3 regions of the Agromyces sp. NPDC004153 genome follow, and region 1 is predicted to be linked to each of the others. Evidence: predicted binding sites of a transcription regulator. Region 1 holds the regulator's gene; each other region holds the start of a gene.

Region 1 (4,489 bases):
ACGCGAGAGCCGCCCTCGGCGGGCGGCTGACGCTCACCCGGCGAGGACGGCTGCTGGCGGACGCGGTGGTCCGGCGGCTGCTGGACGCCTGAGGAGGACCCCGGAAACGCGCAAGCCCGCCCGACGGTGCTGTGCGCACCGCGGGCGGGCTTCCGCGCGACGGGTCCGGCGGCCGGCGCCGGCTGCCGTCAGCTCACGAACTTGATCGAGAGCGGGTAGGTGTAGAGCTGGCCCTGGTTGGCCTTGATGGCCGCGATGATGCTGAAGACGATCTTCACGATCTCGATGGCGATCACGAGCAGGATGCCGATGAAGAGGAAGATCAGGATGTAGCTCACCACGAGGGCGATCGCGATCGTGATCTGGAAGTTCAGCGCGGTCGCGGTGTGGTGGCGCACGAACGGGCCCTTGTCCTTGAGGACGAGGTAGCCGATGAGCGCGGGAACGAAGTAGAAGAAGATGCCGCCCACGTTGATGAGCGTCGCCCACAGCTTCTCGTCGGCGGGGCTGAGCTGCTGCGGGGCCTGACCCCCGTACGGCTCCTGCGGCGGCGGCGGACCCTGCGGCGGCTGGCCCGGAGGCGGCGGCGGGGGCCCCTGCGAGGGCGGCGGCGGCGGCGGAGGGCTCTGGGGCGGCGGGGGAGGCTGGGGCGTGTCGGACATGCGCGGACTCCTTGTTCGGGGCCTCTGAGCGAGACTCGGTCGATTCTCATGCTGGCACAGCGACGCCCGCCGCGGGAGTAGGCACTCCTGCGGCGGGCGTAACGGTGCGACGCCTGCGCGCTACTTGATGAGGCGGATGGCGAAGGGGTAGCGGTAGTGCTTGCCGTCCTTCGCCTGCAGGAAGGCGATGATCGAGAACACCACGCCGAGGATCCACACCGCCCAGACGAGGATGGCGCCGATGAAGACGACGACGAGGATCCACGAGATCACGTAGCCGAAGAGCAGCGTGATCTGGAAGTTCAGCGCCTCCTTCGCCTCGGTGTTCGTGAACGAGCCGCGGTCCTTGAAGACCAGCCAGATGATGAGCGAGGGCAGGACGCCGAGGACGCCGCCCAGGTGGGCGAACGAGCCCCACTGCACGTCCTGCTCGGGCGTGAGCGGCACGACGCCGGTGGGGGACGACGAGGCCGGCTGCTGCGGCGGGGGCGGCGGGACGTTCGGGTCGGGGGTCTGCGAGTTGGGGTCGGTCATTGCGTGCCTTTCGGGGGTTCTGGGGTGAACCGCGGGCTGCGAGCAGGGTGGATCGCAGCCGGGGTGACTCGCGGGGTACGGCTACGGTATCGCCGCGGTCGTCGGGTGGCAACGGCCGGGTCGCGGCATGTCGCGATAGGATTGGCACTCAGGAAGAACGAGTGCTAAGCGGTGAGGGAAGCGAGGAACATGGTCTCCGAACGCGGTCTCGAGGTGCTCCGCGCCATCGTGCAGGACTACGTCGCTTCGCGCGAGCCGGTGGGCTCGAAGACCATCGTCGAGCGCCATGCGTTCGGCGTGTCCGCGGCGACGATCCGCAACGACATGGCCCTCCTCGAGGAGGAGGAGCTCATCGCGGCGCCGCACACGTCGTCGGGTCGCATCCCGACCGACAAGGGCTACCGCGTCTTCGTCGACCAGCTCACCGACGTCCGGCCGCTCACGCGGGCCCAGCGACAGGCGATCGAGACCTTCCTCGGCGAGTCGAGCGACCTCGACGAGCTCCTCGCGCGCACCGTGCGGCTCATCGCGTCGCTGACCAAGCAGCTCGCCGTCGTGCAGTACCCGAGCTTCGGCAGCGCCCGCGTGCGCCACGTCGAGCTCGTCTCGCTGGCGCCCGCGCGCGTGCTGTGCATCCTCATCGCGGACTCGGGCCAGGTCGAACAGCGGCTCGTCGAGCTCGAGCAGCCCGTCGACGAGGAGACGCTCGCCGGGCTGCGCGTGCGACTCAACGAGATCGCCGGCGGTCGCACGATGGCGGATGCCGCGGTGGCGCTGTCGGGCGAGATCCCCGGCACCGACCGCCGTCATGCGCTCGTCCTGCACACCCTCGCCCTGACCCTCGCCGAGCAGGCGCGGGCGCAGCGCAGCGACCGGCTCGTCGTGGCCGGCGCCGCGAACCTCGTGCGCACCGAGCAGGACTTCGCCGGGTCGATCCTCGAGGTGATCGAGGCGATCGAGGAGCAGGTCGTGCTGCTGAAGCTCTTCGGCGAGATGTCGGGCGACGAGCACGCCGTGGCCGTGCGCATCGGTCGCGAGAACGCCTCGTTCGGCCTCGGCGAGACCTCCATCGTCTCGAGCGCGTTCGAGATCCCCGGCCGCGACGTGTCGCGCCTCGGCGTCGTGGGCCCCACGCGCATGGACTACACCACCAGCATGGCGGCCGTGCGAGCCGTCGCCCGCTACCTCTCCCGCACCCTCGGCGAGAGCTGACTCCCGCTGCCGACCCACCCGCTCGGCATCCGGCAATCGAAAGGACACGCCCTCCGTGGCAGACCACTACGAGGTCCTCGGCGTCGCTCGCGACGCCACCCCCGACGAGATCAAGAAGGCCTATCGACGCCTCGCACGCGAACTCCACCCCGACGTCAACCCGGGCGCCGAGGCATCCGAGCGCTTCAAGCAGGTCACGCACGCGTACGACGTGCTCTCCGACCCGAAGCAGCGCCAGCAGTACGACCTGGGCGGCCGCGGCGGCGGGTTCGGCGACCAGGGGTTCGGCGGGTTCGGCGACATCTTCGAGACGTTCTTCGGGGCCGGGCAGCAGACCCGCGGACCCCGCTCCCGGCGCGAGCGCGGCCAGGACGCGCTCATCCGCGTCGAGGTCGGCCTCGACGAGGTGATCTTCGGCACGCACCGCGACATCGAGGTGGACACGGCCGTCACCTGCGAGACGTGCCACGGCTCGTGCTGCCAGCCCGGCACGGCGCCGGTCACCTGCGACATCTGCCACGGCACCGGCTCGATCCAGCGCTCGGTTCGCTCGCTGCTCGGCAACGTCATGACCTCGAGCCCCTGCGGCACGTGCCGCGGCTACGGCACGATCATCGCGACGCCGTGCGTCACCTGCCAGGGCCAGGGGCGCGTGCGCGCACGTCGCACGGTGCCGGTCGACATCCCCGCGGGCGTCGACACGGGCGTGCGGCTGCAGATGCCGGGCTCGGGCGAGGCCGGGCCGGCGGGCGGCCCGAACGGCGACCTCTACCTCGAGATCAAGGTGAAGAACCACGACGTGTTCAGCCGCAACGGCGACGACCTGCTGTGCACGCTCGAGGTGGCGATGACCGACGCGATCCTCGGCACGACGACCACGATTCCCGCGCTCGACGGCGACGTGCACGTCGAACTGCGGTCGGGCCTCCAGAGCGGCGAGGTGATCACCGTCAAGGATCGCGGCGTCACGAAGCTCCGCGGCACGGGCCGCGGCGACCTCCGCATCGGCGTGCAGGTGCTCACGCCGTCGAAGCTCTCGTCGAAGGAGCGCGACCTCATCCAGCAGTTCGCTGCGTCGAAGAAGGCGCCGAAGCCCGAGCTCACGCACTTCCAGCAGGGCCTGTTCGCGCGACTGCGCGACCGGTTCCTGGGTTGATCCCTCGACGAACCTTCGACGAGCTCAGGAACCGAGAAGAAGGCCGGATGCCGCGATGAGCCACCTCTACCTCGACGAGTCGCTCGACCTCGCCGCCGTCGCGCCCGGCGCGGTGGTCGAGCTCGCGGGCGACGAGGCGCGCCACGCGGTGACGGTGTCGCGGGTGCGCCCGGGCGAGCGCATCGCGATCGGCGACGGCCGCGGCACGCTCGTGCACGGCGTGGTCGCGTCGACCGGCCCGCGCGAGCTCGCCCTCGAGGTCGACGAGGTCGTCGTCGAGCCCGCCGCGTCGCCGCGCCTCATCCTCGTGCAGGCCCTCGCGAAGGGCGACCGCGACGAGCTGGCCGTGCAGGCCGCGACGGAGCTCGGCGTGGATGCGGTCGTGCCGTGGCAGGCGGGCCGGTCGGTGTCCCGCTGGGAGGGCCCGAAGGCCGAGAAGGGGCGTCAGCGCTGGGCGTCGATCGTGCGCGAGGCCGTGAAGCAGTCCATCCGCGCGTGGCTGCCCCCCGTGGCATCCGTGACCGCGACCGCCGGCCTGCCGGCCGCGCTCGTCGGCAGCCGGATGCTGCTGCTCGAGCCGACCGCGACGACCGCGCTCACCGAGCTCCGGCCCGACGACCGCGACCTCGCGCTGGTCGTCGGCCCCGAGGGCGGATTCGCGCCGGCCGAGCTGGAGCGCCTCGTGGCGGCCGGGGCGGAACCCGTGCGGCTCGGGGCATCCGTGCTGCGCACCTCGACCGCGGGGCCCGCCGCGATCGCCGTGCTGAACGCAACCCTCGGGCGGTGGTGAGTCATCCGTCGCTACGATGGTGAGATGACCGAACACGCTGAGCCGACCCTCTTCGAGCGGATCGCCGCGCGTGAGATCCCCGCGCAGATCGTGGCCGAGACCGACCGCGTGATCGCGTTCCACGACATCGCGCCC
Region 2 (4,489 bases), on a different contig from region 1:
CCCATGTACGGGTTGACGCCGGCCGCAGGCGTGATGTCGGCCTTCGCGGTCGCGATCGAGAAACTCATCGGTATGCCCCAGGGAGCGGGCGCCCGACTCCGCGAGACGGCGATCTCGTGCTCGGGGTTCGGGTCGGGCGTGCGCTCACGACGATGCTAGACCGGCGCCGTCCCGCGCTCTGCCGCCAGTTCTGGGGGTGCGGGGCGCGTGGGTCCACGGCGTGCGGGTGTCCCCCACCCGCGCGGCCGCGACACGAGGAGGATCGGGGCCCCGCGCCGCTCGCCGGTCGGTTCCTCACAGCGCGCCGGCGACGACAGCGGCCGCCGCGAGCGCGCGCTCCCGGACCAGGTCCTCGCCCTCGTACGCCGTCGAGGCGACGGTGATCCATGCGCCGGCCGCGAGCACGTCCACCGTGCACGAAACCGACGCCTCGGCGTCGGTCGGCCCGTTGCGACGGCAGGTCCAGAAGGTGTCGGACGCCGATGCGGGCTCGCGGCCGGGAAGCGCGGCGGCGGCACGGAACGCGCCCTCGGCATCGGGCAGGACGCTGATGAGGCCGCCGGCGATCTCGTCAGCGACGCCGTACCGGCAGGCGATGCCGCCGGCGGTGAGGAGCGCGGCATCCGCCCCCGAGCTCTCCTCGTACGCGTACCCGGGCTTGTACGTCACCGAGCCCGCGCCGATCGCGGCGGCGAGGTCGTCGGCGGTGACGATCGCATCGCAGGTCGTCGGACCGGCGATCCATGCCTCGGACAGCGGCGGAAGCACGCCACCCTGCGGCATCGCGCGCACGCCCGCCACCACCGCGTCGCCGAGCGCGATCATCTCGGCGGCGGGGACGCCGTCCTCGGTCCACGGCAGCCCGAAGACGGTCGCGTTCGCGAAGTCGTCGCCGAGGTAGCCGATCGCGCTGCAGTGGTCGTAGATGCAGTGGGTCGCGAGCGGCCATTCGTCGGCCATGGACTCGTCGCCCGTCAGGCCGCCGATCTCCGTGCCGATCCGCAGTCCGGCGGGAGCGCCGTCGGGGAGCACCGACACGACCGCGCGCACCTCGCCGCTCGCGGCGTCGGCCCACGTGCAGCGGAATCCGCCCGCATTCTCCCAGCGGGCAACGGCAGCGGCCTCGTCGTATTCGCTCAGCACCGCACCGCCCGCGCGCAACGAGGTGCCCGCGGCGGCCTCCAGGAGTTCCAGCGGAACGAACTCCCCGCACGTCGTGCCGGTCAGGTTCACCGGTCGCGTCGCGGGCTCGTCGGGCGCCGGCGTGGGTGCGGCCGACGGCTCGGCCGTCGGCGTCGGCGAGGCGGCGGGACCACTTGGCGTGCATGCGGTGAGTGCGAGGACGGACGCCGCGATGAGGGCGGCGGCAAGGCGGTAGGGACCATGCGGCATGCACCACATGCTAGGGATCCGAGACGTCACGGCGCGGACACCGCGCATCACGGTCTGATCACGCAATGCCGGTTCGGCGTGCCGAGGACCACGGACGCGTGGCAGCGGCGGCCCCCGCGCCGGACACGACGATGGGCGCCTCCCGGAGGAGACGCCCATCGCGTTCGGGCACGAGGCCCTGAGGTGTGCGGACTAGAAGTCCATGCCGCCCGTCGGGTCGCCGACCGGAGCCGGGTTCTTCTCGGGCTTGTCGGCGACGACGGCCTCGGTGGTGAGGAAGAGGCCGGCGATCGACGCGGCGTTCTGCAGCGCCGAGCGGGTCACCTTGGCGGGGTCGATGATGCCCTGGGCGACGAGGTCGCCGTACTCGCCGGTCGCGGCGTTGAGGCCGTGACCCGCGGGGAGCTCCGCGACCTTGGCCGCGACGACGCCCGGCTCGAGGCCCGCGTTGAGGGCGATCTGCTTGAGCGGCGCCTCGATGGCGACCTTCACGATGTTGGCGCCGGTGGCCTCGTCGCCGTCGAGCTCGAGGTTGCCGAAGGCCTTCTGGCCGGCCTGGATGAGTGCGACGCCACCACCGGCGACGATGCCCTCCTCGACGGCCGCCTTCGCGTTGCGGACGGCGTCCTCGATGCGGTGCTTGCGCTCCTTGAGCTCGACCTCGGTGGCCGCGCCCGCCTTGATGACGGCGACGCCGCCGGCGAGCTTCGCGAGGCGCTCCTGGAGCTTCTCGCGGTCGTAGTCGGAGTCGGTGTTCTCGATCTCCGAGCGGATCTGGGCCACGCGGCCGGCGATCTGCTCGGGGTCGCCCGCGCCCTCGACGATGGTGGTCTCGTCCTTGGTGATGACGACCTTGCGCGCCTGGCCGAGCAGGTCGAGGGTGACGTTCTCGAGCTTGAGGCCGACCTCCTCGGAGATGACCTGGCCGCCGGTGAGGATCGCGATGTCCTGCAGCTGCGCCTTGCGACGGTCGCCGAAGCCGGGAGCCTTGACGGCGACCGACTTGAAGATGCCGCGGATCTTGTTCACGATCAGCGTCGCGAGCGCCTCGCCGTCGACGTCCTCGGCGATGATGAGCAGCTGCTTGCCGGTCTGGATCACCTTGTCGACGATGGGCAGCAGGTCCTTGATGTTCGAGACCTTGCTGTTGACGATCAGGATGTACGGGTCCTCGAAGACCGCCTCCTGACGCTCGGGGTCGGTGACGAAGTACGCCGACAGGTAGCCCTTGTCGAAGCGCATGCCCTCGGTGAGCTCGAGCTCGGTGCCGAAGGTGTTCGACTCCTCGACGGTGACGACGCCCTCCTTGCCGACCTTGTCGATCGCCTCGGCGATGATCTCGCCGATCTGGGGGTCGGCGGCCGAGATCGACGCGGTCGCGGCGATCTCCTCCTTGGTCTCGACCTCCTTGGCGGCGGCGAGGAGCTCCTCGGAGACGGCCGAGACGGCCTTCTCGATACCGCGCTTCAGCGAGATGGGGTCGGCGCCGGCGGCGACGTTGCGGAGGCCCTCGCGCACGAGCGCCTGGGCGAGCACGACCGAGGTGGTGGTGCCGTCACCGGCGACGTCGTCGGTCTTCTTCGCGACCTCCTTGACGAGCTCGGCGCCGATCTTCTCGTACGGGTCGTCGAGCTCGATCTCCTTGGCGATCGACACGCCGTCGTTCGTGATGGTGGGGGCGCCCCACTTCTTCTCGAGCACGACGTTGCGACCGCGCGGGCCGAGGGTCACCTTGACCGCGTCGGCGAGCGTGTTGAGGCCACGCTCGAGACCGCGGCGGGCCTCCTCGTTGAAAGCAATGATCTTTGCCATGTGTGTCTCTCGTCCCTTCCCGGACGTCCAAGAATCTTGGGGTTTAGCACTCGAATCGAGTGAGTGCTAAAGACGATTCTGGCACTCGACCGTCACGAGTGCAAGCGAGCCGGATGCCGCGCGGCGCCGTCTCGGGCCGTGTTCGCCGTGCGCGTGACGGCGTTGCGGCCGGGCGCGACGCGGCTCGCGGCCGTGCGCGACGCCACGTCGCGGCATCCGTCGTCGGATCAGGACGGCGCAATGTGGATCAGGGCGCGAACGCCGCCGACCCCTCGTTCGGCACGAGCTCGATCCACGTGTTGCCGGGCGCGAGCCGGAGCGTGGAGCCGTCGTCGGCCGTGAGCGTGATCGGCGCGCCGGCGTCGGGCTTCGTCCACGTGCCGTGCGCGGTCCGCCCGCCGACCGACACCCACGCCTCCCCCGTGCCGGTGAGCGCCGTGAGCGGCACCTCTTCATAGGGCCACTCGATCGCGACGCGCAGGGTCACCACGTTCGTCGCCCGGATGCGCTCCCCCGACGCCTCGAGGTCGGGCGTGCCGTCCTGCGAGCGGAGCCACGCGTACGTCGTCGGGTCCCACTCCCACGAGGGGCTGCTCGTATCCGAGAACACCAGCTCGATGCGCGAGGTCGGCGTCGCGGCGAGCGACGGCGCGGCGAGCGGGTCGGCCGTGCCGTAGGCGAACTGCACGGGCGGGGGCGCGAGCCCGGCGTTCGCGGCGACGACGTCGGCCGCAGCGAGGACGAGGTCGTGCGGACCGGGCCGGTCGTCCGCGCGCTCGAACAGCGTCCCGTCGTCCTCGTCGGCGACGACGTTGAGCAGCGGCGTCGCGTGCATGAGGTCGACGAAGTACTGCTGCCCGCCCGAGTACGCGATGATGCCCCCGAGCGGGCCCGCGATGAGCGGGTCCATCGGGCGCACGGAACGAACCGGGCCCACCTGGTCGGGCACGTCGGAGTGCCAGACCGCGACGTACCGGGTCAGCCCGCCCTCGACGAGCTCCTCGTAGACGAGGTCGGTGCGGTTCAACGCGATCTGCGGGCGCGCGTCCCAGTGGTTGTCGATCTTCACGGCGAGCGACGGATGCCGCAGCGCGGCGGCGTCCGCGGGCGTGCCGCGCAGCGGGGCGAACGCGATCCCGACGGGTGCGGCCTCGACCGCGGGCCGCGCCTCGTGGGTCGGCGTCGCGGTCGGGATCAGGTCGGCGGATGCCGCGTCGCAGGCGCACAGGAGGAGCGCCGATGCCGCGACGGCGGCCAGCGACACACCCTTCCGCCCCAGGACCGG
Region 3 (4,489 bases), on a different contig from region 1:
TCGGCTTCGGCGCCGACTCGACGCTTCCGGTCACCGACATCCAGGCCTGAACGCCCCGCGCGGGAGGCTGTGCGCGGCCGATCCGGAGCGATAGTGTGTGCAACGTAAGCGGATGCCGCGAATGCGCGCGCCGCCGCCGGCGCCCGGGTGTGGCGCGGCGACCAGTGAATCCACAGCACCGAGGGGACAACGACCGTGACCGATCCGAACCTTCCCGAGCAGCAGCCCGGCGGCGCGGTGCCGCCGCCTCCGCCTCCGCCGCCGCCGGCGCCCGACTACGGCACGCCGCAGCCCCAGCAGCCGGCTCCCGCCTACGGCCAGCAGGCCCCCGCGTACGGCCAGCCCGCACCGGCCTACGGGCAGCCCGCGCCCGGGTACGGCCAGCCCTACGGCCAGCCCGCCAAGAAGACCAACGTGCTCGCGATCGTCTCGCTCATCGCGTCGATCGCCGGCTTCGTGATCGCGTGGGGCATCGGCTCCATCGTCGGCATCATCTGCGGGCACATCTCGCTCAGCCAGATCAAGAAGACCGGCGAGGAGGGACGCGGGCTCGCCGTCGCCGGCCTCATCGTCGGCTACATCGGCCTCGCCCTGGCGATCCTCTCCGTCATCGTCCTCGCCATCGTGTTCGGTTCGATCGCCGCCTCCGGCGGGTTCACGACCCAGTACTGAGCATCACCGACTCCGACCACACGAAAGGCCGATGACATGAGCGATCCCAAGAACCCCGACGCGCCCGGTCCCGAGGAGCCGACCGTCCCGACGCCCGACGAGCCCACGGTTCCGTCGGAGCCCGAGCCGACGTTCCCGTCGCCCACCGAGCCCACGGTCCCCGACGCGCCGACCGCACCGCCCGCGCCCGAGGCGCCCTCGGCGCCGGGCACGCCCGAGGTGCCGTCCGCGCCCGTGCCGCCGTCGGCGCCCGAGCCTCCCGCGCCGCCCGCGCCGCCGAGCTACGGTGCCGCGACGCCGCCCCCGCCGCCTCCGCCCGCCACTGGCTACGGCGCGCCCGCTGCGGCGGCCGACCCCGGCTCGCCCTACGGCGCACCGCAGCCCGGATACGGAGCCCAGCAGCCCGGCTACGGCACGGGCCGCCCGCCCGGTTACGGCGAGCCCGGCTACGTCGCGCCCGCCTACGGCACGGGCGCGCCGGCGAAGCCGACGCCCGTGTTCAGCCTGATCTCGCTCATCGCCGGCATCATCGGCGTCGTGGGCGGGTTCGCCGTGGTGTGGATCCCGTTCGTGGGCGGCATCATGCAGCTCATCATCCCGGCCGGCGCCGTCGTGCTCGGCTTCCTCGGCCGCAAGAAGGAGCCCGCGGCCAAGGGCATGTGGCTCACGGGCATCATCCTCGGCTTCGTCGGCATCGCCATGGCCCTGCTCTCGATCATCTTCTGGAGCATCGCCTTCGCGTCCTTCCCGAACTACGTCGACTACACGTACTGAGGCCTTCCATGATCGACCGCGACGGGGTCCCGCCCACGGGCGGGGCCCCCGACCGTTCTCCACCCGAGGTGCCGCCCGCCGGGGGTGACACGCCGACCGCTCGGGAGCCGGGCGACGAGCGCGCGGCACGCGACGCGAGCGACGCTCCGGTCGCGCCCGACGCGAGCGACGCTTCGGTCGCGCCCGACGCGAGCGACGCACCCGTCGCGCCCGACGCGAGCGACGCACCGGTCGGGGCTGAGCCGATCGCGCGGGAGGCCGACGCGGCATCCGACCGTGGAGCCGACCGGGACGAGGCGCTCGTGGCGCCCCCGACCGAGCCGACGCTGCGCGCCGACCCCGCGGTTCGCGAGTTCGAGGTGCCGTTCGACACCGGCGAGCTGCAACGGGTTCCGACCGGCCAGCTCCTCGTGGTGCACCGGCCGGAGCTCCCCGACCGCGCGTCCGCCGACGACGAGGAGCAGGACGACACCCAGCGCCGCGTCTACAGCTGGGTGGCCGCGGTCATCGGCGTGATCGGCGCCGCCGCCTCGCTGTTCGTCGGCTGGATGCTGCCGCTCTCGATCGCCGCGCTCGTCTTCGGCGTGCTCGGGCTGCGCCGCGAGGAGGAGGGGCGCACGCTCGCGTTCGTGGGCATCGGCACCGGCATCGCGGGCCTCGTCTTCTCGGCCGTCTGGATCGGCTACTACGCCATCGTCTTCGGCGCGCTGCCCCGCTGATCGCGGCTCAGACGCGTTCCACGAGGAGCGCCACGTGTCGCCCCGCTTCGCGCGTGAGCACGATCGTCGCGCTCTCGTCGCCGCGCAGCTTCAGTCGCGTGCGCAGCGCCGCCGGGTCGACGTCGATGCCGCGCTTCTTGATCTCGAGCGTGCCGATGCCCCGCGCCGCCAGCGCCTGGCGCAGCTGCCGCTCGTCGGCGGGGAGGCGGTCGAGCACGCGGAAGCCGCGCGCGAACGGCGTCTCGAGCGCTGCGTCCGCGGTGAGGTACGCGATGCCGTCGCTCAGCATCCACGCGCCGTTCGCGCGGGCCAGGTCGCCGATGAGGCGCGCGCGGATGACGGCGCCGTCGGGCTCGTACAGGTAGTCGCCGAGGGGCCCGGTCGGGGCGTCCTCGCTGTCGGCCGGAGCCGTGAGCTCGGCGGCGCGGTCGTCGCGGATGACGAGCGCCGCGCGGCCGATGCCGGGCCGCGCCACCGCGCCGAGCCACACGGCGAGCTCGACCACGTCGCCGTCGACCGACACCCACTGCGCCTCGGCTCCGGCGGGGATGACATCACGGTCGGTGCCCGGGCCGAGCTTCACGCCCACCGGCAGGCGGTCGGCCAGCCCGAACGCGAACTCGAGGCTCGGCGAGTAGTCCGCGGCATCCGCGAGGCGACGGGTCGTGCCGCCCGAGGTCGTGCGGCGGGCGGGGTCGAGCCAGGCGCCGCCGATGCCGCCGAGGGGCACGTCCTCGGCGCGGGCGTGCAGCACGCGCGCCTTCGGGAAGGGCGTGAGGTTGAACGCGGCGATGGCGGCCGTCACCTCGTCGGCGTCGGCCGCGGTGACCTCGAGGTCGACCGCGGCGAGGGCGAGGGCGTCGCCGCCGATGCCGCAGCCGAGGTCGGCGACGTGGCCGATGCCCGCGCGCGCGAAGCGGCCGGCGTGCAGCGCCGCGACCTTCAGCCGCGTGGCCTGCTCGAGGCCCGCCTCGGTGAAGAGCATGCGCGACGCGAACTCGCCGAACTTGGCCTTCGCCCTGGCGCGCAGCTTCGACTGGCTGAGCACCGCGGCGACGAGGCCGGGCGGATGCCCCTGCCGACGCAGCTCGGCGACGGTGCGCACGATGTCGGCCTTCGAGTCCCATTCGGGGAGCTGGTCGAGGAGCCGCAGTCCCTCGGGGGAGAGGAGTTCGACGAGGTCGGCGCGGTCCACCCGGCCACGCTAGCATCGCGCACTGCGGAGTTCCGCAGCGGCTGGCACTCACGTTGCACGAGTGCCAAATCGCGCCTAGACTCGGCTTAGCACTCTCGCAATGAGGCTGCTAATCAGTCTTCGCAGACACAGTCATCCGCCAAACAGAGAAGGGGTCAACCGTGTCGGTTTCCATCAAGCCGCTCGAGGATCGCATCGTCATCAAGCAGGTCGAGGCAGAGCAGACCACCGCGTCGGGTCTCGTGATCCCCGACACCGCCAAGGAGAAGCCCCAGGAGGGCGAGGTCGTGGCGGTGGGCCCCGGTCGCATCGACGACAACGGCAACCGTGTCCCGCTCGACGTGGCCGTCGGCGACAAGGTCATCTACTCGAAGTACGGCGGCACCGAGGTGAAGTTCGGCGGCGAGGACTTCCTCGTGCTGTCGGCTCGCGACGTGCTCGCGGTCGTCGTCCGCTAGGTCGACACGAACCATCCGAGGCCCGGACGCCCATGCGGCGTCCGGGCCTCGTCGTATCCGGGGGGAGTGCCGGCGTAGTCTGAGCGGGTGTCATCCCGCTCCGAGACCGAGACCCCAGCACCGCCCGCGCACCACGCCTCGGTGAGCCGGTCGGGGCTCGCGTTCGCGATCGCGGCTTACGGCCTCTGGGGCTTCCTCCCCGTCTACTTCATCGCGCTCGAGCCGGCCGGTCCGATCGAGATCGTCGGATGGCGCGTGCTGCTCTCGCTCGTCTTCTGCGTGCTGCTCATCACGGTGACGCGCGCCTGGCGCCCGTTCATGGCGCTCGTGCGCGATCGGCGGGTGCTGTTCACGATGGGGCTCGCGGGCGTGCTCATCTTCGTGAATTGGTCGACGTACGTCTATGCGACGCTCACGAACCAGGTCGTCGAGGCGGCGCTCGGCTACTTCATCAACCCGATCGTCACGGTGTTCCTCGGCGTGCTCGTGCTCCGCGAGCGCCTGAACGTCACCCAGTGGATCGCCGTGGGCATCTCGATCGTGGCGGTCGTCGTGCTCGCCGTCGGCTACGGACAGCTGCCGTGGATCGCGCTGGTGCTCGCGTTCTCGTTCGGCTTCTACGGGCTCATCAAGAAGCGGGTCGGACCGAAGGTCGACGCAGTCTCGGGGCT

The links. The regulator HrcA, encoded in region 1, represses chaperone genes, less so after heat shock. The targets are predictions, from matches to a motif close to TTNGCACTCGNNNNNNNCGAGTGCNAA.
Region 2: groL (chaperonin GroEL) is a predicted target of HrcA. The motif match lies at 3,248-3,274, and genes of this name have one in related genera.
Region 3: groES (co-chaperone GroES) is a predicted target of HrcA. The motif match lies at 3,402-3,428, and genes of this name have one in related genera.

What each region holds. Positions count from the first base shown of each region.
Region 1 covers NZ_JBSGFY010000002.1:151,760-156,248, forward strand. The annotation lists gene hemW (radical SAM family heme chaperone HemW) at 1-92, shown strand, start outside; gene ACWEOH_RS14705 (DUF4870 domain-containing protein) at 189-662, opposite strand; gene ACWEOH_RS14710 (DUF4870 domain-containing protein) at 783-1,196, opposite strand; gene hrcA (heat-inducible transcriptional repressor HrcA) at 1,386-2,408, shown strand; gene dnaJ (molecular chaperone DnaJ) at 2,464-3,564, shown strand; gene ACWEOH_RS14725 (16S rRNA (uracil(1498)-N(3))-methyltransferase) at 3,620-4,354, shown strand; gene ACWEOH_RS14730 (HIT domain-containing protein) at 4,379-4,489, shown strand, end outside.
Region 2 covers NZ_JBSGFY010000001.1:2,866,447-2,870,935, reverse strand. The annotation lists gene ACWEOH_RS13570 (hypothetical protein) at 1-68, opposite strand, end outside; gene ACWEOH_RS13565 (hypothetical protein) at 295-1,392, opposite strand; gene groL (chaperonin GroEL) at 1,585-3,204, opposite strand; gene ACWEOH_RS13555 (DUF3048 domain-containing protein) at 3,452-4,489, opposite strand, start outside.
Region 3 covers NZ_JBSGFY010000001.1:2,695,208-2,699,696, forward strand. The annotation lists gene tsaD (tRNA (adenosine(37)-N6)-threonylcarbamoyltransferase complex transferase subunit TsaD) at 1-50, shown strand, start outside; gene ACWEOH_RS12780 (DUF4190 domain-containing protein) at 196-672, shown strand; gene ACWEOH_RS12785 (DUF4190 domain-containing protein) at 709-1,446, shown strand; gene ACWEOH_RS12790 (hypothetical protein) at 1,455-2,165, shown strand; gene ACWEOH_RS12795 (THUMP-like domain-containing protein) at 2,173-3,360, opposite strand; gene groES (co-chaperone GroES) at 3,522-3,818, shown strand; gene rarD (EamA family transporter RarD) at 3,906-4,489, shown strand, end outside.